DNA from 3 places in the Janthinobacterium sp. SUN033 genome. Region 1 is predicted to be linked to each of the others. Evidence: predicted binding sites of a transcription regulator. Region 1 holds the regulator's gene; each other region holds the start of a gene.
What was found. The regulator NrdR, encoded in region 1, represses ribonucleotide reductase genes. The targets are predictions, from matches to a motif close to CACNANATNTNGTG.

Region 1 (9,591 bases):
AGCCCGGTTGCAGCACGGCCAGTTCCTTGCGCCCCTCGGCCCGCCCTGCCGCCGTCGGGGCGCCCACCGTGCTGCTCAGTTCGAGCGCCAGCGGCGGCGCGCGCGCCAAGCCATCGAACAAACGCCCCGTCTGCTCGCCCGCCTGCACGACACCGGCACCATCGGCGGCAAAACCGCTCAGCACATCGAGCACGTACAGGCGCGTGGCCGGCTTCGCGCAAGGGTCGCGCCCCGGCAAGACGGTGTTGAAGATCACCTTGCCGGTAGCCAATACGGGACTGCTGATGCTGCGCTCGCCCGTTTGTCCAGTATTGAGAAAATCGAGGTACCAGCCGCGCATGGCGTCGCTGCCCGTATAGCGCAGCTCGGCGCCGTCGACGCGCAGGCCGCCCGCCGCCTCGCCCAGGCTGCGCTGCTCCAGGTCGGCCCGGCTGCGCGTGGACGATGATTCCCGCAGATCGTCGTGCACGGCATAAAACGATTGCGACAGGAAGGCGGAAGGCCAGGTATCGGCCGCTTCGACCAGCTTGCCCGTGCCGAACAGCAGCACATAGCCGCCGCCGGGCGCGTAAGCCACGCTCAGTTGCTGCGTCACGGGCTGGCGCCGACCCTGCGCATCGCGCGCGACAAAGACGAGCTTGCGTCCCTGCCCCTCCTTCCACGGCGGCCCGCCAGCCATGTCGAGGCGCCAGATATTGCCCTGCAAATCGCCCGCATACATGTACGCCAGCGCGCCGTCGCTGCCCGGCACCACGGCGGGCGGACCCAGCGCCTGGGGCATGGCGTCCACATCCTCGTTCGCACCCGCATCAGCGTCATGGCCGCCGCCGCTGGTCACGGGCACCTTGAGGCGGAAGTAATTACTTCCCAACACCCATGGCGTGCCGGGCGCCTTGTCCAGCGCCAGCAGGAAGATGGCGGCGGCCGACGCGGGCGCCGTCGTGTCCTTGCCATCGTTCACATGGTTGTTGTAACCGCTGGCGACGATGGCGAAATCGCGGTAGGCCGGCGCGCCCTCCTTGCCGCCCATATTGATGCGGGCGAAGGCGGGCGGCGCGCGCACATTGCCCATCAGCCTGTCGTCGCGGTCCGTAAATTCCCACAGCGCCCCGTCTTGCCCGAAGCGGGCCGGGTCGGTGATGTCGAGCGCAAACACGCCCTGCGCCCCGCCGCCCATGCCCGACACCAGCACCGTCTTCCAATGTCCCAGCGCCAGCACTTCCGCCGTGGCCGCCGCGCCGTCAAGCAGCGGGCCGGAGCTGTAGTGAGTGCTTGCAGCGGCTGGCGCAAGGTGCAGCAGCGCTTGCGGCAGATAGGCAAACAATTCGCTGCCCGTGCGCGCATCGAAGGCATGCAACAAGCCGTCGCTGGCGCCCAGGTACAGCATTTTGCGCCGCTGCAGCAGCGCCTGGCGGTGCAAGCCATAGCCGGCGCCCGGCATGCCCAGCCCGGGCGCGCCCACGTACAGCAGATTGCCGTATGGCGCCGCGCCCAGGCTGCCTGACCTGCGCCGCAGGAAGCCGCCTGGCTGGCCCACCTCGTGCGTGCGCTGGCCCAGCAGGTACGCCAGGCGCGCCTCGCCCCGGCCATCGCCACTGTCGAATGCGCCGCGCTGCGCTGCGTCGAGGCGGTTCCAGGCCAGCGGCATCAGGCTGCCCTGGGCGTCGAGCGTGTAGACGGGACGCAAGGACGCAGGCGCGCCATCCGGCACGGGCTTGTCCTGTCCGCCGGCAATCCACCATAGCTTGCCGGGAAGCAGTGCGCCATCGGCCCCCACGGCAAACACGGTGCGCGACAAGGTCATGCCGCCATCGGCCAGGCGCAGCTGCGTCTGGAACCAGTATGCCTCTTCCGTGCCGGTGGCCAGCGCCATCAGGGCCGGTCCTGCGAGCGCCGCCGGCAAGGTGCCCTTATCGGCTGCCGCGAAGGCTGCGCGCAGTCCCGCGATCAGGGCGGCAGGATCGCTGCCGGGCAAGTAATGACCAGGCCAGCGGCCGTCCAGGCTCCATTCATCCAGCGCGCCGCCCGTCGCGCTCTTGAAGGGGTTGGCGTCGCCATTCGCATCGAGAAAGCCGCCATACTTGGACGCCAGCAGCAAGGGTGTAGAGGCGGGAGTGGCAGCAGATTCGCCGGCCGGGTCGCCCTGGCGCAAGTCGCCCGCATAGTGCTCGACCTTTGCGCCGCCGTCGTTCTTGCCGCCGGGACGCAGGGCCTGCACGTGCGACCAGTAGGCCAGGCCCGCCGCATGGTAGCTGGCGCCGCCCGCCCCGTCGGCCAGCAATTCCAGCGCCGCCAGCTCCGGCCGTGGTGCGGGATTGCCGGGCGTGCCGCCGCTTTCCAGGCTGCCCACCGCATGCGTCCAGGCCATCGCATCGAACGGCGGCGGCGCAAAACCGTCCGGCGCGCGGGCGCGGTCGCCGGATGCGGCGGGAGTGACCGGGACATTGCCGGGCACGTAACGGTCACCCGCCATGCCCGCATCGCCGAGGCTGACGACGATATGCCGCTGGCAACTGGCCGTTTGCGGGTCGCTCCATTGGGTCACGACCGGCAAGCCGTCGTCGATGGCAGGCGGAGCCGTCACAGGCGGCACCGGGGCGCTCGCTTGCCGTCCCTGCAGGTAGCGCAGCGATTCGTACAGCAATTCGGCCAGCGGCGCCGCCCTGGCGTACGCGCCAGGATGCCCCGCATTGCCGCGGCCCAGGCCATTGATGTAAGCGGTCACCCCGCCGCCAAGGCCCGCGCCCTGGGCCGCAGCTTCGGCCATATATACGCCGGTGGCGGGATGCCACTCGGCGCCGGCATTGTCTTGCGGCAAATAGTCGGGCGCCGTCCAGCGCTGCCTGCCCACGTGGGCCAGCGGCGCGCGCAGCACGCCGCCATACACGGGGCCGGCGCTGGCGGGCACGCCGTTCAAATGGCCAAACACGCCCACGCGCACCCTGCCGCCATGGCGCTGCACGGCGCCCACCGGCTTGTAGTTCTTGCCATACGCCAGGCACAAGTCGTCGCGCAGCGGTCCCTCATCAGCGTCGCACACGCGCACGCGCGCGAGGAACACCCCGTGCGTGGCAGCAAGGCCAGGCGCATCGCAAGTGCCGCCCGCAGACTGGCCAAGGCTGGCGTCGCCGAACAGCAGGCGGTTGCGGCAGGAAACGATGGCCAGTTGCGCCAACGCAAATGGCGTCGCCGCCGCCACGCCGGCCTGCAAGACCTTGCGCGGGAAAAAGACGGGGTGGGCAAAAAAGTCGATGGGGCTGCCAGCATCAGGTAAGTAGGCGCGCTGCAGCACCGTCTTGCGCACTTCGTCGATGACGCGGTCGCCGCCCGTCAGCGCGTAGCGGACGAGGTCGAGCATGCTGGTGCTGGCCCAGTTGAGAAAGTTGCCGCTGAAACTATCGCCGCCGCAACCGTGCAGCGCATCGGCCGGCTTCAGCACGGAGAAGTAAGCGGTCGCTATGCGCAAGTCCGGCAGCATGACGCCATCCTTGCTGCGATACGGATAGCTGTAGCACATGCGCGCATGAAAATACCCTGCATACTCGCGCTGCGGCGCATAGTCGCCGCCATGCGCGGCAGCGGCCGCCGCATGCGTGAAGGACAGGTTGAGCAACAGATTCGGCGGCACCCTGGCGCCGTGCAAGCCCGCGTCGGCCCGTGCCAGCGTCACCGGCGGGACGGCGGCGGCAAGGGCGCCGCCGCAACAGAGGCTGGCCAGACAGGCCAACAGCATCAGCCAGACGCAGCCGGCATGCCGCCGGGCAGACCGCAAAGCAGGCCACAAAGTGGACGGCAAAGTGGGCGGCAAGATGAACCACGACGCCTTCATGGCCCCGCTCCAGCCGCCTGCTTGCGGTAGTAGCTTTGCAGCACGACTTGCGTGCTTTCCTGCGCGCCAAAACCGATGGCCGTGATGCGGTACACATAGCTTTCCGTAGCCAGGCCGCCGGCCACTGTCGTGGCCTGCGCGCCGGGCGGGTGAAACGGCAGCAATTCGATCAGGTAGCGGGGTCGGCGCGACGGCAGGAATCCCTGCCCCGTCTGCATGACGGCGCCCGTAAACTGGCCGTATGGCACGGTGCGGCTGCTGGCTTCGGCGCCATCGAGGTCCGTACTCAGCCAGAGGGCCGGCGCCTCCGGGGCCGCGGGCAGGCACAGGCCCAGTGCGCCGCCCTCGCCGCAGCCGTCCGAGAACCCTGCCGCACTGCCTGGCGCGAAGAGGCTGCTGCGTCCCGGCGCGCCGGGCAAGCCTTCGATATCGTTCTGTGCATCCACCAGTGCCTCCTCCGCCGCCTGAAACGCGATCTGCCGGTCGCGCTCGCCGCGCGCCGCCTTTTCTCCCTGCAAGGCCATCTGCGCCGCCGATATGCCCAGCAACAAGATGATCACCAGCAGGCACAGCACATACACGAGGGTGGCGCCGCCGCATCGCGCACGAAGTGGGCGCCAAGGCACGCAACAGCGGACGCCCGCGCCAGCCATCGCGCCGCCCGCCTAGGCCGGCCCGTTGCGCAGCATGATGCTCGTCTGCACCATTTGCCGCAGCCGCGAACGCGTCGCGGCGGGCAAGGACGCGCGCGCGATGCGCACGCCCATGTCGCCGGCGCCATGCGCCTCGGCATACGCCTTGCCGAACAGGTCGAACTGCGCCAGCCCCAGTTCCGCCATCTTGTCGGCCTGTCCCGCCTCGCCATGCAGCAACAGCGCCACGCGCACGCTGGCCACGCGTTTCCAGTGCGTGCGCCGTTGAAAATCGCGCTGGCGCGCGGCCGCGTCCGCCCCCTCCAGCAGCAGCGCCGCATCGTAGGCGTCGAGCGTGCTGGCGTTGACATAGCGGTTCGCCACGCCGTCAGGCGGCGTATCCGTGTCGAGACCATACAGCACCTGGAAAGCATCGACGCCACGGATGACGGCGTCCGCGCCCCAGCCGTTCGCGCCGCGGTACTTGCAGCGCAGCTCGCCTTCGCCATCGGCGCCCTGCGCCACGTAGAAAATGCTCCAGCCCCGCTGCGCCTCCGTTTGCGCGGCGCCCACGCCGAAGCCGGCGCAATTGAGCACGGAACCGTCGCCGCCCTCTTCCTTGCCGGCGCCGTAATAGCGCAAGGCCAGCACGTCGCTGCCATGCAGGGCGCCGGGCAGCGCGCCGCTGATGCCGTCGCTGTTCTTGCCCAGGCTGCGCGCGTCGAGACCGGCGATATTCGCGCTGTCGTAATCCGCATGGGCGACGGGCGCGGCGCTGCTGTCCCAATTCACATACGCCGTCTGGCGCACGGCGCGGGCGATGGCGTCGAGCGCATAGCGGGCGTTGTCATCCAGGCGAGCGCTGGCGGACTGGTCGCCATAGCTGCCGCTGGCCGCCAGCAGCACGCTACTGGCGGCCAGCATCAACAGCGCACCCAGCGACAGGGCCACCAGCAATTCGACCAGGCTCATGCCACGATGCCCGCCGTTCATGCGCCGCCCCCGCCCAGCTGGAATGCCAGCCTGGGCAGCGACTCGCCTGCCGCATTCACGGCGGGCGAGCCATCGGGCAGCCGGCCGCGCCAGCCCAGCTTGATGACGATGGGCGCCCCCTTGCCGCCGCTGCACGCCCACTGCAAGCCCTGGGCGGCGGCATCCCACGCGGCAAGGTCGCGGCAGATGCGCAGGCGCGCGCCGGGCAAGGCCGCATGCAGCCCTTGCTTCCATTCGGCGATGTCGAATTGCGCCAGCTCGGCCGCGCTGCAGGCGGCAGCGCCAAGACAGTCCGGCGCGCCACCGCCAGCTTCGGCGCCGTCCGCCGCCGCGTAGGCCACATTCAGGTAGGGATTGCCCGCATCGGGGCCATTCATGAGCACGTTGTTCGCGCGCATGCGCTCGGCCATGCCGGCGGCCAGTTGCACGCCCGCCGACAGCAGCGCCGACTCGTGGCGCGCGCGCAGGGCGTTCAATTGCAGGATGCTGGCGCCCAACAGGCCCAGCGCCAACAGCAGCAGCGACACCAGCACTTCGACGAGGCTGCTGCCACCCGCAGGAAACATAGTGCGACCGCCCTTGCGCATGCGCTACTCCCTTCCGCAGAAAGAGCCGCAGGAACAGGCGGCCCAGCTACAAGATAGGCGCGCACAAAAACCCGCGTCTGCGCTAGCGCAAACAGGACGATGATAAGTCGAGAAGAACGGCGGTGGGATTGGTCAGACCGCTTGCCAGGCAAGCGCTGGCATGGTGAACACGGGGCGCTGGAGTGGCCCCGCTGCCGGCAAAGTGAATGTCCGGGTGAGCGTCAGGGCTTGCGCGCCTGGCCCACTTCGGCGATCGCGTCCTGGAACTCGGCCAGGTCTTCGAAATTCTTGTAGACGGAGGCAAAGCGGATGTAGGCGATCTTGTCCAGGCGCTTGAGTTCCTGCATGACGAGTTCGCCGATATAGCCGGATTCGACTTCGCGCAAGCCGCTGGTGAGCAGCTTTTCCTGGATGGACGCGATGGCCGTATCCACAGAGGCGGCCGCGACGGGACGCTTACGCAAGGCCAGCATCAAACTGCCGCGCAACTTATCCGCAGCGAACTCCGTCCGGCTGCCATTCTTTTTGACGACGGCCGGCATGATAAGTTCAATGCGTTCGTACGTGGTAAAACGCTTGTCGCATTTGCCGCAGCGGCGGCGGCGCCGAATGGCATCCCCTTCCTCCGATACGCGCGTATCGAGAACCTGGGTGTCGCCGTGCTGGCAAAATGGACATTTCATGGGCTGGCTACAACTTTATAGTAATAATTACGGGAAATCGCCGCCCTTGTACAAAGGGCGCCCGAATCACTCCGGGCGCCCTTGGGCACGACTGGAATGTGTCATACAGAATCTTACTCCGTATGACACATTCTGGACAAATAATTATGCTGCGTACACTGGGTGCGCGTCGGCCAGCACTTTCACGGCCGCTTTCACGCGCTCGATGGTGGCGGCGTCATGCGGATTGTCCAGCACGTCGGCGATCAGGTTACCCACTTCTTCCGCTTGCGCTTCCTTGAAACCGCGCGTCGTCATCGCCGGGCTGCCCAGGCGGATGCCCGAGGTGACGAACGGTTTTTGCGGGTCGTTCGGGATGCCGTTCTTGTTGCAGGTAATGTGCGCGGAACCGAGGATGGCTTCGGCTTCCTTGCCCGTCAGGTTCTTGGCGCGCAGGTCGACCAGCATGACGTGCGATTCGGTGCCGCCGGACACGATGCGAAGGCCGCGCTTGATCAGGGTTTTCGCCAGCACGTCGGCGTTCTTGATCACTTGCTTCTGGTATTCGACGAATTCAGGGCTCAGCGCTTCCTTGAAGGCGACGGCCTTGCCGGCGATCACGTGCATCAGCGGGCCGCCCTGGATACCAGGGAAGATGGCAGAGTTGATGGCTTTTTCGTGTTCGGCCTTCATCAGGATGATGCCGCCGCGCGGGCCGCGCAACGATTTGTGCGTGGTCGAGGTGACGAAGTCGGCGAACGGCACCGGGTTCGGGTACAGGCCGGCGGCGATCAAGCCCGCGTAGTGGGCCATGTCGACCATGAAGTAGGCGCCCACTTCCTTGGCGATCTTGCTGAAGCGTTCGAAGTCGATCTTTTTCGAGAATGCCGACGCGCCGGCGATGATCAGCTTTGGCTTGCGTTCGCGGGCCAGACGTTCCATTGCCTCGTAGTCGATGTCTTCTTCCGCCGTCAAGCCGTAGGAAACGACGTCAAACCATTTGCCGGACATGTTCAGCGGCATGCCGTGGGTCAAGTGACCGCCCTCGGCCAGCGACATACCCATGATCAGGTCGCCTGGTTTCAACATGGCGAAGAACACGCCCTGGTTCGCCTGCGAGCCGGAGTTCGGCTGCACGTTCGCGCATTCGGCGCCGAACAGCTGTTTCACGCGGTCGATGGCCAGTTGCTCGGCCACGTCGACGTATTCGCAGCCGCCGTAGTAGCGTTTGCCCGGGTAGCCTTCAGCGTACTTGTTCGTCAGCTGCGAGCCTTGCGCTTCCATTACGGCTGGCGACGTGTAGTTTTCCGACGCGATCAGTTCGATGTGGTCGTGCTGGCGCGTGTTCTCTTTTTGAATGACGGCGAACAATTCAGGATCGACGTTGGCGAGGTTGTGATCTTTTGCAAACATGTAAAAACTCCAAGTATGAGGGTGCTTGTACTGGCAGGTTGGATCGAATGAGGGGAGCCGGCGTTAAGTGAATAACAACATTGGACAGGCAGCCTCTTCGTGCTTTTCCATAGTGGCTACCCAGGCGAACGGCTGATGAAAAATCTCACGTTTCCCGGTGGGTGCCCACCTTTCGCCGGTTTGCCGACCGCCACTCATGGAGATCGCCCGACTTTTCGCCAGTCACGTGAGACGTAATGGAAGTCAAATTGTAAGTTAAGTACCCAAATTGAGCAAGGAATGCAACCGTGCGGCTATAATCGCCGCGCGCCATCGCAGCCCGGGCGCGGCCACGGGCCGCCCCGGGGATGGCTGCGGCTTTTAAGCTGGGCTTAAACCTGGCCATGGCATGTAAGCGTATGTTACGAAGCTTGCCATTGCACACGCCGGATTTACAATGCTGCGGTGCAACTTATATGCAGCTTTTGCATGGCTTTCCAGCAAGCGCCCACAGTCACAAGAAGAAAAATCGCGTAAAATGTTGCTCAATCTCACTACTGGCGCAATAAACATGCCTTCAGTCTTTACCTGGAACGTACGTGTCTACTATGAAGACACCGACGCCGGCGGCATCGTCTATTACGCGAACTACCTGAAATTCTTCGAGCGCGCGCGCACCGAATGGCTGCGCGCCATCGACGTGGGCCAGCAGGAATTGCTGGAACAGCATGACGCGATGTTCGTTGTCAAAAGCGTCAACGCCGACTATCATGCGCCAGCCAGGCTCGATGACACGGTAAGATTAACCTTAAGCATAGAAAAAATGGGGCGTGCCTCCATCGTTTTCCTGCAACAAGCCTGGTGCGGCGACCGCCTGCTCAACACGGCCCGCGTCAAGATCGGCTGCGTCGATTCGGCACTGCGCCCGCGCGCCGTGCCTGATGCAGTCGCGGCCCGCATGCGCGCCTCCTGAGCCCTACCCGCCACCCCCGGACAATTCACCCAACAGACTGCCAGCCAATGAACGTTACACAAGATCTTTCTTTCCTCGCGCTCATCTCCAATGCCCATTTGATCGTGCAACTGATCATGGCCCTGCTGCTGCTGATTTCCCTGACCAGCTGGACCTACATTTTCCGCAAGATGTTTGCCGTGCGCCAGGCGCGCAAGCAAACCATCGAATTCGAACGCAGCTTCTGGGCTGGCGGCAACCTGCATGCGCTGCACCAGAACGCCAGCGGCAACCGCGACCAGAGCGGCGCGCTGGCCCGCATCTTCGACGCCGGCATGGGCGAATTCATCAAGGGCAAGGCTTCCTACGGTTCGCGCGAAGCGCTGGACGTCGGCGCCGTGCTCGACGGCGCACGCCGCGCCATGCGCGCCGCCTTCCAGCGTGAAATGGACGTGCTCGAATCGCACCTGGCCTTCCTCGCGTCCGTCGGCTCCGTCTCGCCGTACATCGGCCTGCTCGGTACCGTCTGGGGCATCATGAACGC
Region 2 (9,591 bases), 530 kb from region 1:
AGGGTGATGCCCAGCTGGCCGATCAGCAGCGCGGCGATGAGGGTGCCGCACACGCCGCCCAGCTGGATGGGGCCGAAGCGTATCTGCCCTACCGCGTAACCGAGCGCCAGCGCCAGGAACAGGGCCAGTTCCGGCACCTGGTGCAATACGGACGTGATCGAATCGAGCATGGACAAACCTTCGAAAAGATAACGGATGGTGACAAGGGGACAGCGCGTTCGGCGGCTGGCGGCAGCTGGCTGTGGAACGGGCGCACGGCTCCCGCACGACACCTGCGGCAAGCGCTTGTGCTGGGAAAAAGTTGCAACGTGGAATTATGTTCGGCGAAAATTTAATAAGTGTCAACAGGTGTTCTGTTGAACTCGCTTTGCGCTTCATCAAACATCGGGCGCACGATTGAAGCCGCTGTTTGACATTGATCAATAAGATTATTAGTAATGTTTTGGACGATACCAAAGTGCCTTGCGCGCCAGCGGCGTCTCCTCCGGCAAGTCGGGATTGGCCAGCTCCAGCACGTGGCGCCGGGATAGCTGCAGGCCGTCCGCGAGACGGCCGAAATGGCGCTGGAACAGCTGCGCGAAACTGCCATCGGCAAGCATGCTTTCCAATCCCCGTTCAATGTGGCGTGCCAGTTCCGGCCGATGCTTGCCGACAAAGAAGTACAGCGCGGCCGGGTAGCGGATGACCAGGTGGGCGTCGAGCGCCAGCGGCAAGTGCGCATGGCTGGCCAGTTCGCTTTGCGCCTCGATTACAGAACGGGGAAAGTAATCGATGCGCCCTGCCGCCAGTTGCTGGAACAGGCCTTCGTAGGTACTCGAGGTATCGAGGCGCAAGCCATTCGCCTGCAGGATGGCGGAGTCGGGCCAGTCGCGCATCTGGCCGGCCGACAGCCGCGCCAGGGCGGCGATGCTGCGCACGCCGCGCAGCAGTTGCGGCTGGCGGGCCTGGATCAGGGCCACGCGCCAGCCGATCAGGCCGCGGTCGATGGGAATGCGCACTGGCAACAATTGCGTTTCGCGCGCGCGGCTCGTCATGGCCCAGACGACGTCGACACCGCCCGACGCAGTGGCGATTTCCTGCATCGCGCGCGTCTGCACCATGCGCAGTTCGGAGCGGCGCAAGGCATACGCCTGGCCCGACCTGGCCAGCGCCTGTTGCAGCAAGGCCGTCACATAACCTTGCTGCGGATCATCGAGCGCCTGGTGGCGCGGATACACGAGCGGCAGCGGCGGCGCGCCGGCGACCGCGCCCAATGGCCACAGGGCGGCAAGCTTGAGCAGGGGGCGGCGCTGCATGGCCCCTCCTTTCCAGCGCTGTCATAGCGTTCTTATCAGAATGACAGTATCGCGCAGCAGGGCACGCTTGTCGACTGGAATACGGCAACTGTGTACAAAACAACAGCACTTTCAAGGTGACCCGCAGGGCTGGGGATTAATCCAGATCAATAAAACCGCAAATACAAAATAAATCTTGCGTGCTGCTCTGGACGGCATGCGCATGGCTCGCCTACGCTGTTTTTTTATCTGAAAAACAAGAGGAACCCATGCAGACAGCACGCTTGAATATTATCGGAATGGATCATGAAGGCTGCGCCGACAGGCTGACGGGCGCGCTCGAAGCCGTCACGGGCGTGGCCACCGTGTGCGTCTCGCTGGCGCGCCACGGCGCCACGGTGCAGTTCGACGAGCGGCTGGCCACGCAGGAACGCCTGCTGGCCGCCGTCAATGACGCCGGCTTCATGGGCGAGGCGACGGATGAAGAACAGCTGGCTTCGTGCAGCGGCGCCTGCGGCCACTGCCGCCACTGAGCGCCACTGAGCGCCCGCCCTCCCTTTTTTCGCTCAGCCTTCGCGCGCGCCCCGGTCGCGCAGATGCGCCAGCACGCGGCGCGGTCCCAGCGCCTGCAGGTCGAATGGCGGCAACTCGATGGCATCGAGCGTATTCTTGAACAGCAAGCCCAGTTCCGTGTCGCCTTCCAGGCTCAGACGGCGGCTGAAGAACAGCGTGTCCGGATCCTCCTGGCGCCGCGCCAGCAGCATCAAATCATGCACGCTGGCGGCGATGCACAGGTCCGGCACGTCCGCATAGCGCTCCGCCACGAACACCGTGCCCTGCCACTCGAAGTCGAAGGCGATGCCCGCGTCCAGCAGCCGCAAGCGCAAGCTGCGCCCTTCCAGGCTGCGCCGCACGTCGTCGGGCAATTGCGGCGCCAGCAGGCGGTTCAAGCCCTGCACGAACAGCCAGGAGGCGGGATACGGGGGCAGTTTGGACAGCAATTCGGCCAGCGGTTCCGGCAGCCGGTACGACACTGCGGGCTTGCTCATGCCGGGACGGGCGGGGACCGGCGCCGGGACGGGCAATCTTTCCAGTTGATCTTGCATGGTGCTTCCTTTCGAGGCGTTCAATGGGCGGCGTGCTGTTCCATGCCGGGCTGGCCGTGCCAGTAGCCGTCGCAGGCGCCGGCCGGCTGGCAGGCCGCCAGCTGAGCCTGGGCGCCGATGCCGCTGACCTGGCCGCGGCGGGCGCGGTCGAAGATGGCGATGACCTGTTCCGTATGCATGGCCTGCGGGCTGATGCGCGCCACCGCCACGCCCATGTCGCGCATGGCGTCGAGTTCGCGCACCAGGTTGTAGACGAGCGCCGACTGCGTCTGCGTGCCATTCAGTACGAGGAAGGGCACTTCGTCGCGCGTGCGCAGCAGCAGGCCGTCCGGCTCTTCCAGGCAGCTGTAGCCGCAATCGTCCTTCGGCAGGTTGCGGTTGCGCGCCGTGAAGCAGCGCGCGGAAAACGCCAGCGGCATGCGCCCGTAGGCGAAGACTTCCGTCTCCAGCCCTTCCGGCTTCTGGCGCTGCATCTCGGCCAGCGCCGTCTGCCCCATTTCCAGCGGCATCACCCAGCGCCGCGCGCCCAGGCGCGCCAGCAATTGCAGGCTGGGGCCATTGAACAGGTTCAAATGGGGACCGGCGACGAAGGACGTGCCCTTTTCCATGCAGTGCACGGCGCCCATGTCGTTGGCCTCGACCGAATAGCGGCCATTGCCCGTGATGCGGCGCAAGGTCGCCAGTTCCGCGCCCGCCTCGATCAGCGCCTGCGTCGACAGCACCACTTCCTTGCCGGCGGCGGCCAGCATGTCCGCGATATCGAGCCAGTCGGCCAGGCGCACCTCATGCCGGCGCGAGCAGACGGTTTCGCCCAGGTAGACGATATCGACGGCGGTGCCGGCGATCTGCTGGTAAAACTCGAAGACGGTGGCGCGCGGCCAGTAGTACAGCAAAGGGCCCAGTGAAAGCTTCAGCATGTTCATCCTCTATTTCCAAGATCTGTGGTAAGCGCCCAAGGTGTGCTGCTGGCCTTCGGCCAGCTTGTCCATGGCCGCCATCCAGCCCGGCTTGACGGCATAGCGCGCATTGCCTTCGCGGCAGGCGTCGATCGCTTCGCGCCACACGCGCGTGACCTGCGCCACGTAGGCGGGACTACGCTGGCGCCCTTCGATCTTCACGGCGCGCACGCCCATGGCGATCAACTGCGGCAGCAGCGCCAGGGTATTCAGGCTGGCCGGCTCCTCGATGGCGTAATACTCTTCGTCATTGACTTCGAAACGCCCCTTGCACAGGGTGGGATAGCTGGCGTTCTCGCCGGGCGCATAGCGGTCGATCAGCACGCCGTTCAGGCGCGACTCGAGGCCGTTTGGCGTTTCCAGCCAGCGCACGGATTTCGCCGGCGAGCACACGCCATGGGTATTCGGCGCCTCGCCCGTCGCATACGACGACAGCGCGCAGCGTCCCTCGACCATCACGCACAGGCTGCCGAAGCCGAACACCTCGATCTCGACTTCCGTCTTGGCGATCAGTTGCTCCACCTGCGCCATCGACAGCACGCGCGGCAGCACGGCGCGGGCGATGCCGAAGTGTTCATGGTAAAAATTGATGGCTTCGTAGTTGGTGGCCGAGCCCTGGACGGACAGGTGCAGGCGCAGCTGCGGGTGGTGCTGGGCCGCATACGCCATCAAGCCCGGATCGGCCACGATCATGGCGTCGATGCCGGCATCGGCGGCGCGGTCGATGGCGCTGCGCCACACGGCCCAGTTGTGCGGCTGCGGATAGGTGTTCAGCGCCAGCAGCACCTTGCGCCCATATTGATGGGCGTAGCGCACGCCCTCGGCGATGGCCTTCTCGTCGAAATTGAGGCCGGCGAAATTGCGCGCATTGGTGGCGTCGCGAAAGCCCAGGTACACGGTGTCGGCGCCATTGTCGACGGCCGCTTTCAAGGCTGGCAGGCTGCCGGCGGGACAGACCAGTTCCAGCGGTCCGGCCACGCGGGTGGCGGTGGTTGATTCAAGCATCATGGTGTTCACAGTCCTGTATCGGCTCAGGGTGCAGACTATAGCCCCGCCCAGGCTGCCCAGTCCTTGACGCAGGTGAAGGAATGCATGCATGGCTGGTGCGCGTTCAACTTGCTTGACCTGGCTGTAAAATGCCCTCCTTTTCTCCCTCTTCGATTGCCCGCCATGCCCCGCAAACCGCTGCTGATCTTCCTGCTCACCCTGTTCCTCACCGTGCTGCAGGTGCAGTGGGCCTCCCCCACGGAAGGCTACGACGCCGAGGCGCTCTCCGTGCTGTCGCCCGAAGTACTGGGCGCGTATCCGGGCGTGCTGCTGCTGTTCCTGCAAGCCGTCTTCGCGCGCCGCGCCATGCCCGTGACGCGCCAGGCCGCCATCTGCACGGGACTGCTGGCCGTCTACTGGCTGCTGGCCAATTACGTCACGTTCGACGCGCGCGTGGCCAGCTGGAGCACCTTCTCGACGCGGGAAATCTGGGCGCACGTGCTGCCCGCCTCCATCCTCAGCATCGCCGTCTGCGGCGCCGCCTACTTCGCCGCGAGCGCCTTCATCCTGCGCCAGGGCCGCCTGAAAAAGTAAACGAGGGCGCTTTTTTCACCTGCATCAAGGATTCGTCACGCCACTGCACGCACCCTTTGACGCCACTATATTTAGTGATTAATCTCCATAAAAACACCGCATGTTGTGTTTATTGGAGGTTTCATGACGACGAATGCAGTTTCCCCCACACGCGGCCAGGTCGATGTCGCCGCGTCCATCAATGAATACCTGGACCGGCGCGACTGGCGTGTCAACGCCAACGCCAACCAGGGTTACTCGCTGGGCGGCCTGATACTCAATGTGTCGGGCAAGGTCATCGCCAACTACTGGCTGGACCAGGTCTATCCGCCGGAAGTGGGCGCGGCGCACCGCGAAGCGGCGCTGCACATCCACGACCTCGACATGCTGGCCGGCTATTGCGCCGGCTGGTCGCTGCGCACCCTGCTGCACGAAGGCTTGAATGGCGTGCCGGGCAAGATCGAGTCCGGTCCGCCGAAACACATGTCGAGCGCCATCGGCCAGATCGTCAATTTTCTCGGCACGCTGCAAAACGAGTGGGCCGGCGCGCAGGCGTTCAGCTCCTTCGACACCTATATGGCGCCCTACATCCGCAAGGACAGCCTGCGCTACGAAGACGTGCGCCAGTACATGCAGGAACTGATCTTCAACCTCAACGTGCCATCGCGCTGGGGTACGCAGACGCCGTTCACCAACCTCACCTTCGACTGGGTTTGCCCGGACGACCTGCGCGAGCAGATTCCCGTCATCGCCGGCCAGGAGATGGACTTCAGCTATGGCGAGCTGCAGGCGGAAATGGACATGATCAACCGCGCCTACATCGAGATCATGATGGCGGGCGACGCCAAGGGCCGCGTCTTCACCTTCCCCATCCCCACCTATAACATCACCGAGGATTTCGACTGGCATAGCGAGAATGCCGAATGCCTGTTCGAAATGACGGCCCGCTACGGCCTGCCCTACTTCCAGAATTTCATCAATTCGGAACTCAAGCCGAACATGATCCGCTCCATGTGCTGCCGATTGCAGCTGGACTTGCGCGAATTGCTGAAACGGGGCAATGGCCTGTTCGGCTCCGCCGAGCAGACGGGCTCCCTGGGCGTGGTGACGATCAATTGCGCGCGCCTGGGCCACCTGTGGCGCGGCGACGAACCAGCCTTGATGGCAGACCTGGACCGCCTGCTGGAACTGGGCAAGACCAGCCTGGAAATCAAGCGCCGCACCATCGAGGAATTGATGCAGCAAGGCCTGTTCCCGTACACGAAACGCTATCTGGGCACCCTGCGCAACCACTTTTCCACCTTGGGCGTGAACGGCATCAACGAGATGATCCGCAATTTCAGCGGCGACGCCTGGGACATCACGACGCCAGAAGGCCACGCGCTGGCCGTGCGCCTGCTCGACCACGTGCGCGCCCGCATGGTGGCCTTCCAGGAAGAGACGGGCCATATGTACAACCTGGAAGCGACGCCGGCCGAAGGCACGACCTACCGCTTCGCCCGCGAAGACCGCAAGCGCTTTCCCGCCATCCTGCAGGCAGGCACCGCCGACAACCCGTATTACACGAATTCGTCGCAACTGCCCGTCGGCCACACGGACGACCCGTTCGAGGCGCTGGAATTACAGGATGTGCTGCAGCGCAAATACACGGGCGGCACGGTGCTGCACCTGTACATGACGGAAGCGCTGTCCGACGCCAACGCCTGCCGCGAGCTGGTAAAACGCGCGCTGAGCCGCTTTTCGCTGCCCTACATCACCGTCACGCCCACATTTTCCATCTGCCCGCGCCACGGCTACCTGGCCGGCAAGCATGAATTCTGTCCCACCTGCGATGCGGAGCTCATTGCCCGCAAGCAAGCCCAACCTGCTCCATCACTTAAGGAAACGCCATGAATGCACGTCCCGACTTCACTCCCGCCATCACCCTGCTCGATACGGAACGCCAGCGCTGCGAAATCTGGACCCGCGTGATGGGCTACCACCGCCCCGTCGCCTCGTTCAACATCGGCAAGCAGGGCGAATTCCACGAACGCCAGTATTTTACGGAAGCGAGCGCCCGGGTCGGCCAGCCCGCCTGCCATGGCGGCTGAATTGAAGGTGGGCGGCCTGACGCCCTTTTCCGCCACCGACTATCCCGGCAAGCTGGCGGCCGTGGTGTTCGTGCAGGGCTGTCCCTGGCGTTGCGGCTATTGCCACAATCCGCACCTGCAGGCGCGCACGCCGGAAGGCGCCATGCCGTGGCAGGACGTCCTGACCTGGCTGCGCCGCAGAACGGGCCTGGTCGACGCCGTCGTCTTCAGCGGCGGCGAAGCGTGCATGGATCCGGCGCTGGGCCGCGCCATGCAGGACGTCAGGGAACTGGGTTTCGGCATCGGCCTGCACACGGCCTGCATCTATCCGCAGCGCCTGCAGGAAGTGCTGCCCCTGGTCGACTGGGTGGGCTTCGACATCAAGGCGCCGTTTGCCGACTATCGACATGTGACCCGCGTGGCCGGCAGCGGCAACCCGGCGCGCGCCTGCCTGGATGCCATCCTCGCCAGCGGCGTCGCCTACGAATGCCGCACCACCACCCATCCGGACCTGCTGCCGGACGACCAGCTGCTGGCCCTGGCCTCCACTCTGGCCGCCAAAGGCGTCGATAACTACGTGCTGCAGCAGTTCCGCGCCGAAGGCTGCGCGGATGCGGCGCTGTCCGGGCGCCCCCTGCACGGCTATCCGGCGGCGCGCACGGTGGCGCAAATCGGCGCCATGTTTCCCCGTTTTACATTCCGTAATCATGGCAGTTGAGCCGACAAGCACATTATTTCGGAAAGCCCCGCAAAATTCCCCGTTCTGCAACGCTGAAATGTCTTGCGTGCTGTAATGTATCAACTGTGCTGCGCACCACGCGCAGCCCGTCAGATTCCTCACACCGCATTACAGATAAGCGTCATCCATGAACGATTTCACCGCAGCCAGCCCAGGCACCCCTTCCACCCATGCCGACATCCTGTACGGCCCGCCGCGACCGGATTTGCTGCGCGAGGAAGTGCTGGCCGACCTGCTGGAAGCGACGGCCCGCCGCTGCCCGCAGCAAATCGCCCTGATCGATGGCGCGCGCCGCATCACGTATGCGCAACTCGATGCCCAGGCGGGCCTGGCCGCGTCGCGCCTGGTGGCTGCCGGCGTCAAGCCGGGCGACATCGTGGGCCTGTGGCTGCCACGCGGCGCCCATTTGCTGTTGATGCAGGCGGCCATCGCCAAGGCGGGCGCCGCCTGGCTGCCCGTCGATGAAGACACGCCCGTCGAGCGCCTGCAAGTGTGCCTTGATGACGCCCATGGCGCGGGCGTCGTCAGCTGCGCGCTATTCGCGCCGCGCCTGGCGGACGCCGGTGTCCAGCGTCCCGTGTGGACGGCGGAAAGCCTGCTGGTCCCCGCCACGCCGGGCGAAGTGCTGCCGGCGCGGGCAACCGTGCTGCCCGACCACCCGGCGTACGTGATCTACACGTCCGGTTCCACGGGCAAACCGAAGGGTATCCTGATCAATCAACGCAGCATCTGCCACTTCCTGCGCAGCGAAAACGCCGTGCTGGAAGTGACGCAGGACGACACCGTCTACCAGGGCTTTTCCGTCGCCTTCGACATGTCGTTCGAGGAAATCTGGATCGCCTACCTGGTGGGCGCCACCCTGTGGCTGGGCCCCAAGGATATCTCGGGCGACCCGGAAGCCTTGCCGCGCGCGCTGGCCGCCAACCAGGTCACCGTGCTGCACGCGGTGCCGACCTTGCTGGCCCTGTTCGCCGAGGACGTGCCGAGCCTGCGCCTGATCAACCTGGGCGGCGAGATGTGCCCCGAGTCCCTGGTCGAGCGCTGGTCGCGTCCGGGCCGCGCCATGTTCAACACCTATGGTCCCACGGAGGCAACCGTCTCGTGCAGCCTGGCGCGATTGCGGCCCGGCGAACCCGTCACCATCGGCACGCCGCTGCCCAACTATGGTTTGCTGGTGCTGCAAGTGGCCGAGCCGGGAGAAAACCGTCCCCTGGCCCTGCTGCCTCGCGGCGAGACGGGAGAATTGTGCATCATCGGCCCCGGCCTGGCCGAAGGTTACCTGGGCCGGCCCGACCTGACGGTGGAAAAATTCCTGCCCAATCCCTGGGCGACCAGCGACGATGACGCGCGCCTGTACCGCACGGGCGACCTGGCGCGCATCGATGCGGACGGCCAGGTGCTGTGCCTGGGCCGCGCCGACGACCAGGTGAAGATACGCGGCTTCCGCGTGGAGCTGGGCGAGATCGAAGCCGTGCTGGCGCAGCAGGCCGGCGTGGGCACGGTGGCCGTGTTGCTGCGCAAGGACGACGGCATCGACCAGCTGGTGGCGTATATCGTCGGCAGCGACGAGGCGCCCGAGGACGCCCTGACGGCAAAAACCCTGCGCACTGCGCTGAACCTGCACCTGCCGCCCTACATGGTGCCTGGCCGTTTTGAATTGCTGCCGCTGATGCCGCGCCTCACTTCGGGCAAGATCGACAGGAAGGCCCTGAAGGCCATGCCCCTGTCCGCGCCACCGGCCGGCGAGGCGGGTGAATCGGACGTGCCGGAAACGCCGGCCGAAGCGGCCCTGTTCGCGGCGCTGGCCAAGCTGTTCCCCGGCCAGGCGATCTTGCGCCAGCTGGACTTCTTCAGCGACCTTGGCGGCCACTCCTTCCTGGCCGCGCG
Region 3 (9,591 bases), on a different contig from region 1:
CGAGTTGCGCATACCGAACTTGGCGATGCGCTCGCGCACCGGTGTCCAGTCCATGGCCGACGAGGAATCGACTTCCAGATAGCCGCCGCGCTCTTCAGCCAGCAGCTTGACCGAGTCCTGTGGCAGGATGCCGCGGTCCCACAGCGAACCGGCATACGATTCATAGCGGCCGCGCTCTTCGGCCAGTTCCGTCGACGCCAGGTAGGCGTAGTAGCAGACGGCTTCCATCGAGGTGTCGGCAAACGATACGGCGGCGTCCGAGGCGAATGGGATGCGCATCATGTGCAGGCAGTCCTGGAAGCCCATCACGCCCATGCCGACCGGACGGTGGCGCATGTTCGAATTGCGCGCCTTGTCGACGGCGTAGTAATTGATGTCGATGACGTTGTCGAGCATGCGCATGGCGGTGCGCACGGTCTTGGCCAGCTTGACGTGATCGAGCTTGCCTTCCTTCATGTGCGCCGGCATGTTCACGGAACCGAGGTTGCAGACGGCGATTTCATCGCTGCTGGTGTTCAGGGTGATTTCCGTGCACAGGTTCGAGCTGTGGACGACGCCGACGTGCGACTGCGGGCTGCGGATGTTGCAAGGGTCCTTGAACGTGATCCATGGGTGGCCCGTTTCAAACAGCATCGACAGCATCTTGCGCCACAGATCCAGCGCGGCGATCTTCTTGAAGACGCGGATTTCGCCGGCGGCGGCCTTGGCTTCATAGCCCACGTAAGCCTGTTCAAAAGCCTTGCCGACCTTGTCGTGCAAGTCTGGCGTGTCCGACGGCGAGAACAGGGTCCATTCGCCTTTTTCCATGACGCGCTTCATGAACATGTCGGGAATCCAGTTTGCCGTGTTCATGTCGTGCGTGCGGCGGCGGTCGTCGCCCGTGTTCTTGCGCAGGTCGAGGAATTCCTCGATGTCCATGTGCCAGGTTTCCAGGTAGGCGCAGACGGCGCCCTTGCGCTTACCGCCCTGGTTGACTGCCACGGCCGTGTCGTTGACCACTTTCAGGAACGGCACGACGCCTTGCGACTTGCCGTTGGTACCCTTGATGTGGGCGCCCAGGGCGCGCACTGGCGTCCAGTCGTTACCCAGGCCGCCGGCGAACTTGGCCAGCAGCGCGTTGTCCTTGATGGCGTCGTAGATGCCTTCCAGGTCATCCGAGACGGTGCTCAGGTAGCACGACGACAGCTGCGAGCGCAGGGTGCCCGAGTTGAACAGGGTCGGGGTCGAGCTCATGAAGTCGAACGAGGACAGCAGGCTGTAGAACTCGATGGCGCGCGCTTCGCGGTCCGCCTCGTTCAGTGCCAGGCCCATCGCCACGCGCATGTAGAACGCCTGCGGCATTTCGATGCGCACGTCCTGAATATGCAGGAAGTAGCGGTCATACAGGGTTTGCAGACCGATGTAGCCGAATTGCAAGTCGCGGTCGGCCACGATGGCTTTGGCCAGGCGTTCCAGGTCGAAGCTGGCGAGTACCGGGTTCAGCAGCTCGGCGGCGATGCCCTTGGCGATGTATTGCGGGAAATACGTCAGGTACTCGGCGGCAGCGGCCGCTTGCGGCACTTCCTTGCCGAACACTTCCTTGCGCACCGTGTGCAGCAGGATGCGGGCCGTGACCTGGCTGTAGGCCGGGTCTTTTTCCATCAGCGCGCGCGCTGCCAGGATGGCCGACTTGTGCAACTCTTCGACAGGCACGCCGTCGTACAGGTTTTTCACCGTTTCAGCCAGGATGGCGTCGGCATCGACGTGCTTTTCCAGGCCGGCGCAGGCGGCGTTGATCAGGTCGCGCACTTCCTGCATGTCCAGCAGGCGGCGCACGCCGTTGTCGGTCACGTTCAGTTGTGGTGCGGAAACTTGCGCCGAGGCGCCTTGCGCTTCCTTCTGCAGGCGGCGCTCTTCCATGTGCTTGGCGCGGTACAGCACATAGGCACGCGCCACGTCATGCTCGCCCGAACGCATCAGCGACAGTTCCACCTGGTCTTGCACGTCTTCGATATGGAAGGTGCCGCCGCCCGGGTGGCGGCGCACCAGCGCAGCGACGACGCCGTCGGTCAATTGCTCCACCAGTTCGCGGATGCGTGCCGAGGCAGCGCCCTGGCCGCCGTTAACGGCCAAAAACGCCTTGGTCATGGCGATGGCGATCTTCGAAGGCTCAAATGCCACCACCGCGCCGTTGCGGCGGATGATGCGATAGTCGCCCAATGCCGCGCCCGTGCTCGCCACGCTGTTGGCCGCGCCTGGCGCTGGCGATACTGGCGTTGGATGGATGGAAATATCTTGTGGTGATTGCATTGAAGCTCCCGTTGTCAGCTAAAGTCAGCCTGCAGTTTTGCTGCCGCGTGTGTTGTTGAATAGAACGCCCGATGGTCAGGGTTTCTTCAGGTATTTGTTGCTAAATAGTAAATTCATAGTGCATAAAACAGGTCAGTATCCATCTCGCCACACCGCACTGCCCGGCTGGCGCAAAACACGATCAAGGGTGATAAACCGCCAGTTCCAGTGCTTTATCAGCAATCCGGGTAGCTTTGACAATAATTCTGAAAACGTCTGTGATGGCACTACATATAGTCTTTACATCCAACTTCTGCACTAATTGTAGTACCCATCGAAGGGCGATGCAATAGTTTTCCGGCATCCGTCGGCGTAATTTTTTGTATTTTCATATACGATTTCGGTTGACTTTTCAGGGCATGGCTGGGAAGCCCAATCCCCGCGAAGTAAGCGCTAACGCAGCTTGTCCGTTCAGGGTTTCCAGCCAGCATTCTTGATAAAAATGCCAGTCAAAAAACGGCCCCGGATCCGTCTTCCTGCCCGGCGCGATATGCTCGTGGCCGCGCACCTGGGACAGCCCGTAGCGCGCCACCAGCGCCGCCGTCAGCGCCGCCAGCACATGATATTGCCGCAGCTGGAACGGCACATCGTCCGCACCTTCCATTTCGATACCGATGGAATAGCCATTGCACTGCGGGCGTCCTTCGAAGGCGGACGCGCCCGCATGCCAGGCACGTTGATCAGCAGAAACATATTGCAACAGCGCACCATCGCGCCGCACAAAAAAGTGCGCCGACACCTGCAAGCCACGCAGGTCGGCGAAAGAAGGATCGGCATTATAATCTACCCGGCCCGTAAACAAGTCCGACACATGCGGCCCGCCAAAGCGGCCACCCGGCAAGCTGATGTTATGGATCACCAGCAAATCGACTTGCGCACCGTCCGGGCGCGCATCGCAGTACGGCGAGTCATAGCGCAGCGCGCCGTCGCACCAGCCGTCTTCATCTATCGTCCATGCGCTCATCAAGTAGGGCTTCCTGTATCGTCAATTTCTGCATGCGGTAACGCAACTGGCGCACGCTCAGGCCCAGCTGGCGCGCCGCCCGTGCGCGGTGGTAGCGCGCCTGCACCAGCGCCAGCATGATCATGTCGCGCTCGGCCTGGCGCAAATACACGTCCAGCGGCAAGACCTTGGCCACGCCATACGCCGCCATGCCGGGCAGACACTGTTGCCGCTCGGACACAGCCGGCATGGCCGGCGCCGCCCGCAAGGGCACGTTGCCCGCCGCGAAGGGCAAGGCCAGCCCGTCGAGCGCGATCACGCCGCCGTCGGCAAAGGCCAGCGCCCGTTCCAGCACGTTTTCCAGTTCGCGCACATTGCCGGGAAACGCATATGCGGCCAGGGCCGCCAGCACCGGCGGCGCCAGGCTCACGACCCGGTGCGGCGACAGGCGCGCGAGGATCACCTCACATAATACCTGCAGATCGCCGCGCCGTTCGCGCAGCGGCGGCAGCGCCAGCTCGATGACATTCAGGCGGTAAAACAGGTCCTGGCGAAACGTCCCGGCGGCCACGCCGCGCGTCAGGCCATGCTGGCTGGCGCACAGGATGCGCACGTCGACGGCTTCGTCAGTACTGCCGCCCAGCTTGCGCACGCGGTGCTCTTGCAACACGCGCAACAGTTTCACCTGCATGGACAGCGGCAGATCGTCGACTTCGTCGAGCAGCAAGCTGCCGCCGTGGGCCGCCTGGAACAGGCCCTGGCGCTCGTGCAGCGCGCCCGTATAGGCGCCCGGGCGGCAGCCGAAGAATTCCGCTTCCATCAGCGCTTCGGGAATGGCGCCGCAGTTGACGGCGATAAACGGAAAACTGGCGCGCGCGCCCTGCGCATGGATGGCGCGCGCTGCCAGCTCCTTGCCCGTGCCCGATTCGCCGCGGATGGCCACCGGCGCGCCGCAGCGGGCGATGCGGCCGATCTGCGCGCGCAGCGCCTGCATGGGCAGCGAGTTGCCGCTCAGTTGCGGCGCCGGCGGCATGCCGGCGGCGGTCGGCGGGCTGGAACGGGGGCTGGGACGGGACATGGTGAGCGCGCCTTTCTGCAATGGCGGCGACGAACCGCCTGCTGCAGATGCTACGCCGGACGGATGCCGGAGGACGTTACGATACGGATGAGCAACGCACGCGCGCCTGCGGACCGCCCCTTACAGCGTGGCGTGCGCGTGGCTGCAGTAGTCGTGGCCCTTGGCCTGCACGTTTTCCGAGGCCGGGTAGTACACGCCGCAATGGGCGCAGCACAGCATCAGCTCGGCATCCGGCAATTCCTGCGGCCGCACCGGCGGCGTAAACGGATTCGGCCGCTGCTGCTGTTGCGCGCGGGCCCGCTGCTGCATGCCACGGATCTTGCTGCGGATAGCGAACAGCACCAGGAACACCAGCGCCAGCCAGAATAAAACACGTGTCATGCGAATCCTCGGTGTAAAACCACTTCCAGTACAAAACGGCTGCCGACATAGGCCAGCAGCAAGGTGGCGAAACCGGCCAGGGTAAAACTCAGGGCCGTCTTGCCGCGCCAGCCGCGGAAGCGGCGGCCTGCCAGCAGCGAGGCAAACAGCAGCCACGACAGCATGGTAAACACGGATTTGTGATCCCAGTTGAGCGCCTTGCCAAATAATTGCTCGGAGAACACGATGCCCGACAGCACGGTCAGGCTGAGCAAAATAAACCCCAGGCCGATCATGCGGAACAGCAACTTTTCCATCGTCAGCAGGGCTGGCAGCTGGTCCAGCGCCGTGCCGATGAAGCCGCGGCTTTCGCTGCGCGTGTGCAAACGCGATTCCTGCAGCGCCATCAGCACGGCGTGAAAGGCGGCAATCGTCAGGGTGCTATAGGCGAGCACGGCCACGGCAATATGCCAGCCGAAGACGGCCGACTTGCCTTCCATGCTGACCTGGCTGCCGGGAAAGGCCCAGGCCAGGCCGATGGCGATGACGGCGCTGGGCATGACCATGCGGCGCAAGCCGTCCAGACTGAAATTGCGGTTCTCTAACCAGTAAGCGCCTACCGAGACCCACAGCGCGGCCGACAGCATGGCGGAAAAACCGAAGCGCAATGTGCCCGGCGCCATCAGGTCGAACCACAGGGTGGCGGCGTGCGCCAGCCAGGCGACGCCGGTCAGGCCGGCAATAAGCCGGGCACGGGACGAGGGAAGCACCGCGCACACCGCATACAACAGGGCGGCGATGAAAAAGAAATAGATCTGCATAGTTTAAGTTTACACCATAGCCGACAAGCGCGATTCAGGCGACAGGCTGGGTGACAGGCACGACGCCGTCATCCAATGCCGCAAGCCTGCCATGATATCGCGCCTGAGGCATGACGGGGTGGCGCACCCTCAAGATTTCGGCAATCTTTCCTGCGGCACACTGTCGCCGCGCTGCGGGTATGTTGCCACCCTGATTAGCCAGTCCTATAATTATGTCCACAAAGCAATATTTATCCACCCTGACGCCACCGCCCCCCGCCATGTCTTTTCTAAAATTGTCCTGGACCTGTCTCTTGCTGGCCGCCTGTACTATATTAGGCGGCTGCATGAAAGATGCACCTTCCCAATCCACGTACGAGGAATACTTCCGTACGTCCATCCAAAGCTATGATCTGTACAAACAGTACTTCGACATCGCGAAGCTGGAAAAGCTCAATGGCTGGAAAGAGAACGAACAGTACGAAATCAAGGGCTCGGCCGTGCTGCGCGCCAAGGTGGGCTACCTGGAATTGCTGGCCGACGTGGCCGACAGGCTCGAAACAGAGGCGAAGACGGATGGCTCCGTGGGCATGACCATGGGCCTGGGCCTGATGGCGCGCGGCATGGGCGGTGAAAACAAGGTTTTCCGCGAATTCTGGGCGCAGCAGCAGGAAAAGAAGGCGATTCCCGCGCCGCTGCTGGCGCGCCAGGCGGCGATGACGGCCGAACGTTTCGAGAACCTGATGCAGTGGTCGGACCAGATCGTGCAAGACAATTACGGCGCCATCATCAGCCGCCAGCTCAAGAAAGGCGACGAGCTGACCCGCATCTACACGCTGAGCTTCCGCCAGACGGAGAAAGGCTGGATGGGCTTTAACGCCCGCTAAAGGCAACCCGCCACAAGCTCCGCACCAGCACTGGCGCGGAGGTTTTTTCATGGTTTCCTGATTTACTTCACATTCAGGCTCTTTTTCGCCTGCTCCAGCAAGTCCGTCTTGACCCAGTCCCTGGCCACGGGCGGCTTGCTCATGCGGCCCACGCCCGTTTTCACCATCACATCGGTGGTCACCTGGATATGCTCGGGCGAGATGTCATACGAATACGGCGAATTGCTGATCGCGTCGTCGAAGTCGTCCTTCGTGATCTGGCCGCGGAACACCACTTCGCGCACATACTTTTCCGCCGTCGCCTTGTTGTCGATAAAGGCCTTGGTGGCTTCGACGAAGCAGCGCATGAATTTTTCCGCCACGGGACGGCGTTCCTTGTAAAACTTTTCCGTCATCACCATGGTGCGCACGGGTTCGCCGATCGGCGTGTCGTACGGCTTGATGACTTCGGTGCCGAAACCCTTGTTGATCGCCTGCGACGATTGCGGCTCCGACTGCATCATGGCGTCGATATTCTTGCCCATCAGCGCCTGGTTCAAGTCGGCGTAAGCCAGGAACACCAGTTGCACATCCTTGCCCTTGGTTTCGGAATACGTCAGGCCCGCCTGCGACAGCTCGGCCAGCAGCAGCACTTCCTGGATGCCGCCGCGCGTCACGCCCACGCGCTTGCCCTTGAGTTCCTTGACGCTGGCGATCTTTTGCCCGGCGCCCGCCACCAGGCGCGCGCCGCCCTTCGCAAAGCCTGCCACCACATAGATGGGTGCGCCGCCGGCACGGCCGGAAATGGCCGCTTCGGAGGCCGTCGCCCCCACGTCCAACTCGCCCGCGATAATCGCCTGCATCACGTCGAGGCCCTTGGCGAAGACATGCTCTTCGACCTTGATGCCGCACTTGGGCGCGATTTCCTTGATGTACGACACGGCGCCGTAATGGGCGAACTTCAAATTGCCCAGGCGCACGACTTCCTGCGCCTGGACAGCGCCCATGCCGAAGGCCAGCATGAGGGCGGCGACAATACCGGTCTTCAAAGTTGATTTTTTCTGCATCGGGTTCTCCTGTGGTGGTGGGTGTGTGCCCGCAAGGGCATAAAACACGGCGCTTTTATTATGAGGAGATAGTACCGTGTGTTGGAGCCAGGGCAACATTTTTTTTGCCGGCAGCCACGCTGCCGGCGTTGTCACTACTGCCCCGCCAGCGCCACCACCGGATCGAGTCCCGACGCCTTGCGCGCCGGCATGAAGCCAAACACCAGCCCCGTCACCACGGCGCAGGCAAAGGCGCCGCCGACGGCGCTGAGCGAAAAGATCACCGGCACGTCCCATACCAGCAGCAAGCCGGCCACCGTCACGCCGACCACGATGCCGGCCACGCCGCCCACCACCGACACCAGCACGGCTTCGGTGAGGAACTGGCGCAGGATGTCGCGCCGGCGCGCGCCCGTCGCCATGCGGATGCCGATTTCGCGCGTGCGCTCGCGCACCGTCATCAGCATCACGTTCATGACGCCGATGCCGCCCACCACCAGGGAGACTGCGGCGATCAGGCTGAGCATCACGGTCATGTTGTCCTGCGTCTTCGCTTCCGCGGCGATCGACGCGGCCGCGTTGCTGATGCCATAGTCGCGGATGCGGTGGCGCTCGAACATGGTGGCGTCGACCGCCGCCTCCACCTCCGTCACGCGCTTGACGTCGGCCACCGCCATGACGGTGTACGTCGGCTCGCGCTGGCCGAAGACGCGGATGCCGGCCGTGGAAAACGGCAGCAGCAGCACGTCGTCTTCATCCTTCTCGCCCGTCAGCGCGCCCTTCGCGCTCATCACGCCGATCACCTGGAACGGCACATTGCCGATCAGGATGCTCTGCCCCACAGGATTGGCCACGTCGGGCATCAGCTTTTCCGCCAGATGCGCGCCCAGCACAGCCACGGTGGCCATCTCGCGCTCGTCCTCCTCGGTAAAGAAGCCGCCCTTGGCCACCGGCCAGGTCTGGATCTGCGGCAGGGCCGGCCCCGTGCCCCGCACATAGGTCTGCACATCGAGGTTGCCATGGCGGATCACCTTGTTGCCCGTGACATTCGGCAGCACGTGGGTGATGCCCGGCACGTCCTTGAGCGCATCGAGGTCGGCCAGGGTGATGCTGCGCCCGGGGATGCGCGAGCTTTCGCCGCGCGACGCCATGTACAGCAGATTCGAGCCGAACGCGCCCAGCTGCGCCATCACCTGCTGGCGCGTGCCCAGGCCGATGGCCAGCATGACGATCACGGAAGCGACGCCGATGACGATGCCGAGCAGGGTCAGGCCCGTGCGGAAGCGGTTGATCCACAACACGCGCCAGGCGGCGCGCGCCGCATCGAGCAATTCCGTGCCCAGCGACGCACCCGTGTCATGGGCGGCGCGCGACATGTCCAGCGGCGGCAGGGCCGTCGACGTGGATGGAATGGCGATGGCGCCCGAGTCTTCGACGATTTCGCCATCGCTGATCTCGATCACCCGGCGCGCCTGGGCCGCCACCTTGCGGTCATGCGTAATCAGAATGATGGTGTGGCCCGCGTCGGCCAGTTCGCCCAGCAGGGCCATGACTTCGGCACCGCTGCTGCTATCTAACGCCCCCGTCGGTTCATCGGCGAGGATGATGCGCCCGCCGTTCATCAGGGCGCGGGCGATCGACACGCGCTGCTGCTGCCCGCCGGACAACTGGTTTGGCCGGTGGTCGAGCCGCTCGCCCAGGCCCAGGCGCTTGAGCAGCGCTTCCGAGCGGGCGTGGCGGGCGGCTGCCGGCATGCCCGCGTACAGGGCCGGCACTTCCACGTTTTCGCGCGCCGATTCGGTGGCGATCAGGTGATAACCCTGGAAGACGAAGCCGAACGCTTCGCGCCGCAGCCACGCCAGTTCATCGGGATTCAGGCTGGCCACGTCCTGGCCGGCGAAGCGGTAGGTGCCGTCACTGGGCCGGTCCAGGCATCCCAGCAAATGCATCAGGGTCGACTTGCCGGAACCGGACGCGCCGACGATGGCGACGAATTCGCCGGCGCCGATCGACAAGGTCAGGCCGCGCAGCACTTCCACGGCCGGCGCGCCGTCATGGCCGCCGTAGCGCTTGCGGATGCCCCGCAGTTCAATCAGGGGAACCGGCTGGCCAGGTTCCGCTGGCTGCCCCAGCGACCTGGCCTCGCTCATGGCGCTCACAGCTGGAACCT

Region 2: OX460_RS14255 (ribonucleoside triphosphate reductase) is a predicted target of NrdR. The motif match lies at 4,981-4,994, and genes of this name have one in related genera.
Region 3: OX460_RS25050 (ribonucleoside-diphosphate reductase subunit alpha) is a predicted target of NrdR. The motif match lies at 2,554-2,567, and genes of this name have one in related genera.

The regions. Positions count from the first base shown of each region.
Region 1 covers NZ_JAPQNV010000003.1:784,591-794,181, forward strand. The annotation lists gene OX460_RS16645 (PilC/PilY family type IV pilus protein) at 1-3,733, opposite strand, end outside; gene OX460_RS16650 (PilX N-terminal domain-containing pilus assembly protein) at 3,826-4,455, opposite strand; gene OX460_RS16655 (PilW family protein) at 4,495-5,454, opposite strand; gene pilV (type IV pilus modification protein PilV) at 5,451-6,020, opposite strand; gene nrdR (transcriptional regulator NrdR) at 6,263-6,724, opposite strand; gene glyA (serine hydroxymethyltransferase) at 6,869-8,116, opposite strand; ZMP/ZTP riboswitch at 8,228-8,352, opposite strand; gene ybgC (tol-pal system-associated acyl-CoA thioesterase) at 8,667-9,068, shown strand; gene tolQ (protein TolQ) at 9,116-9,591, shown strand, end outside.
Region 2 covers NZ_JAPQNV010000003.1:256,729-266,319, forward strand. The annotation lists gene aspT (aspartate-alanine antiporter) at 1-170, opposite strand, end outside; gene OX460_RS14225 (transporter substrate-binding domain-containing protein) at 432-1,295, opposite strand; gene OX460_RS14230 (heavy-metal-associated domain-containing protein) at 1,544-1,807, shown strand; gene OX460_RS14235 (SCP2 sterol-binding domain-containing protein) at 1,841-2,380, opposite strand; gene OX460_RS14240 (U32 family peptidase) at 2,401-3,297, opposite strand; gene OX460_RS14245 (peptidase U32 family protein) at 3,307-4,341, opposite strand; gene OX460_RS14250 (hypothetical protein) at 4,507-4,917, shown strand; gene OX460_RS14255 (ribonucleoside triphosphate reductase) at 5,041-6,789, shown strand; gene nrdD (anaerobic ribonucleoside-triphosphate reductase) at 6,786-6,986, shown strand; gene OX460_RS14265 (anaerobic ribonucleoside-triphosphate reductase activating protein) at 6,976-7,683, shown strand; gene OX460_RS14270 (Pls/PosA family non-ribosomal peptide synthetase) at 7,832-9,591, shown strand, end outside.
Region 3 covers NZ_JAPQNV010000006.1:367,923-377,513, reverse strand. The annotation lists gene OX460_RS25050 (ribonucleoside-diphosphate reductase subunit alpha) at 1-2,289, opposite strand, end outside; gene ampD (1,6-anhydro-N-acetylmuramyl-L-alanine amidase AmpD) at 2,681-3,292, opposite strand; gene OX460_RS25040 (sigma-54 dependent transcriptional regulator) at 3,270-4,349, opposite strand; gene OX460_RS25035 (PP0621 family protein) at 4,470-4,730, opposite strand; gene ccsA (cytochrome c biogenesis protein CcsA) at 4,727-5,530, opposite strand; gene OX460_RS25025 (hypothetical protein) at 5,857-6,396, shown strand; gene OX460_RS25020 (ABC transporter substrate-binding protein) at 6,459-7,397, opposite strand; gene OX460_RS25015 (MacB family efflux pump subunit) at 7,577-9,571, opposite strand; gene OX460_RS25010 (efflux RND transporter periplasmic adaptor subunit) at 9,577-9,591, opposite strand, start outside.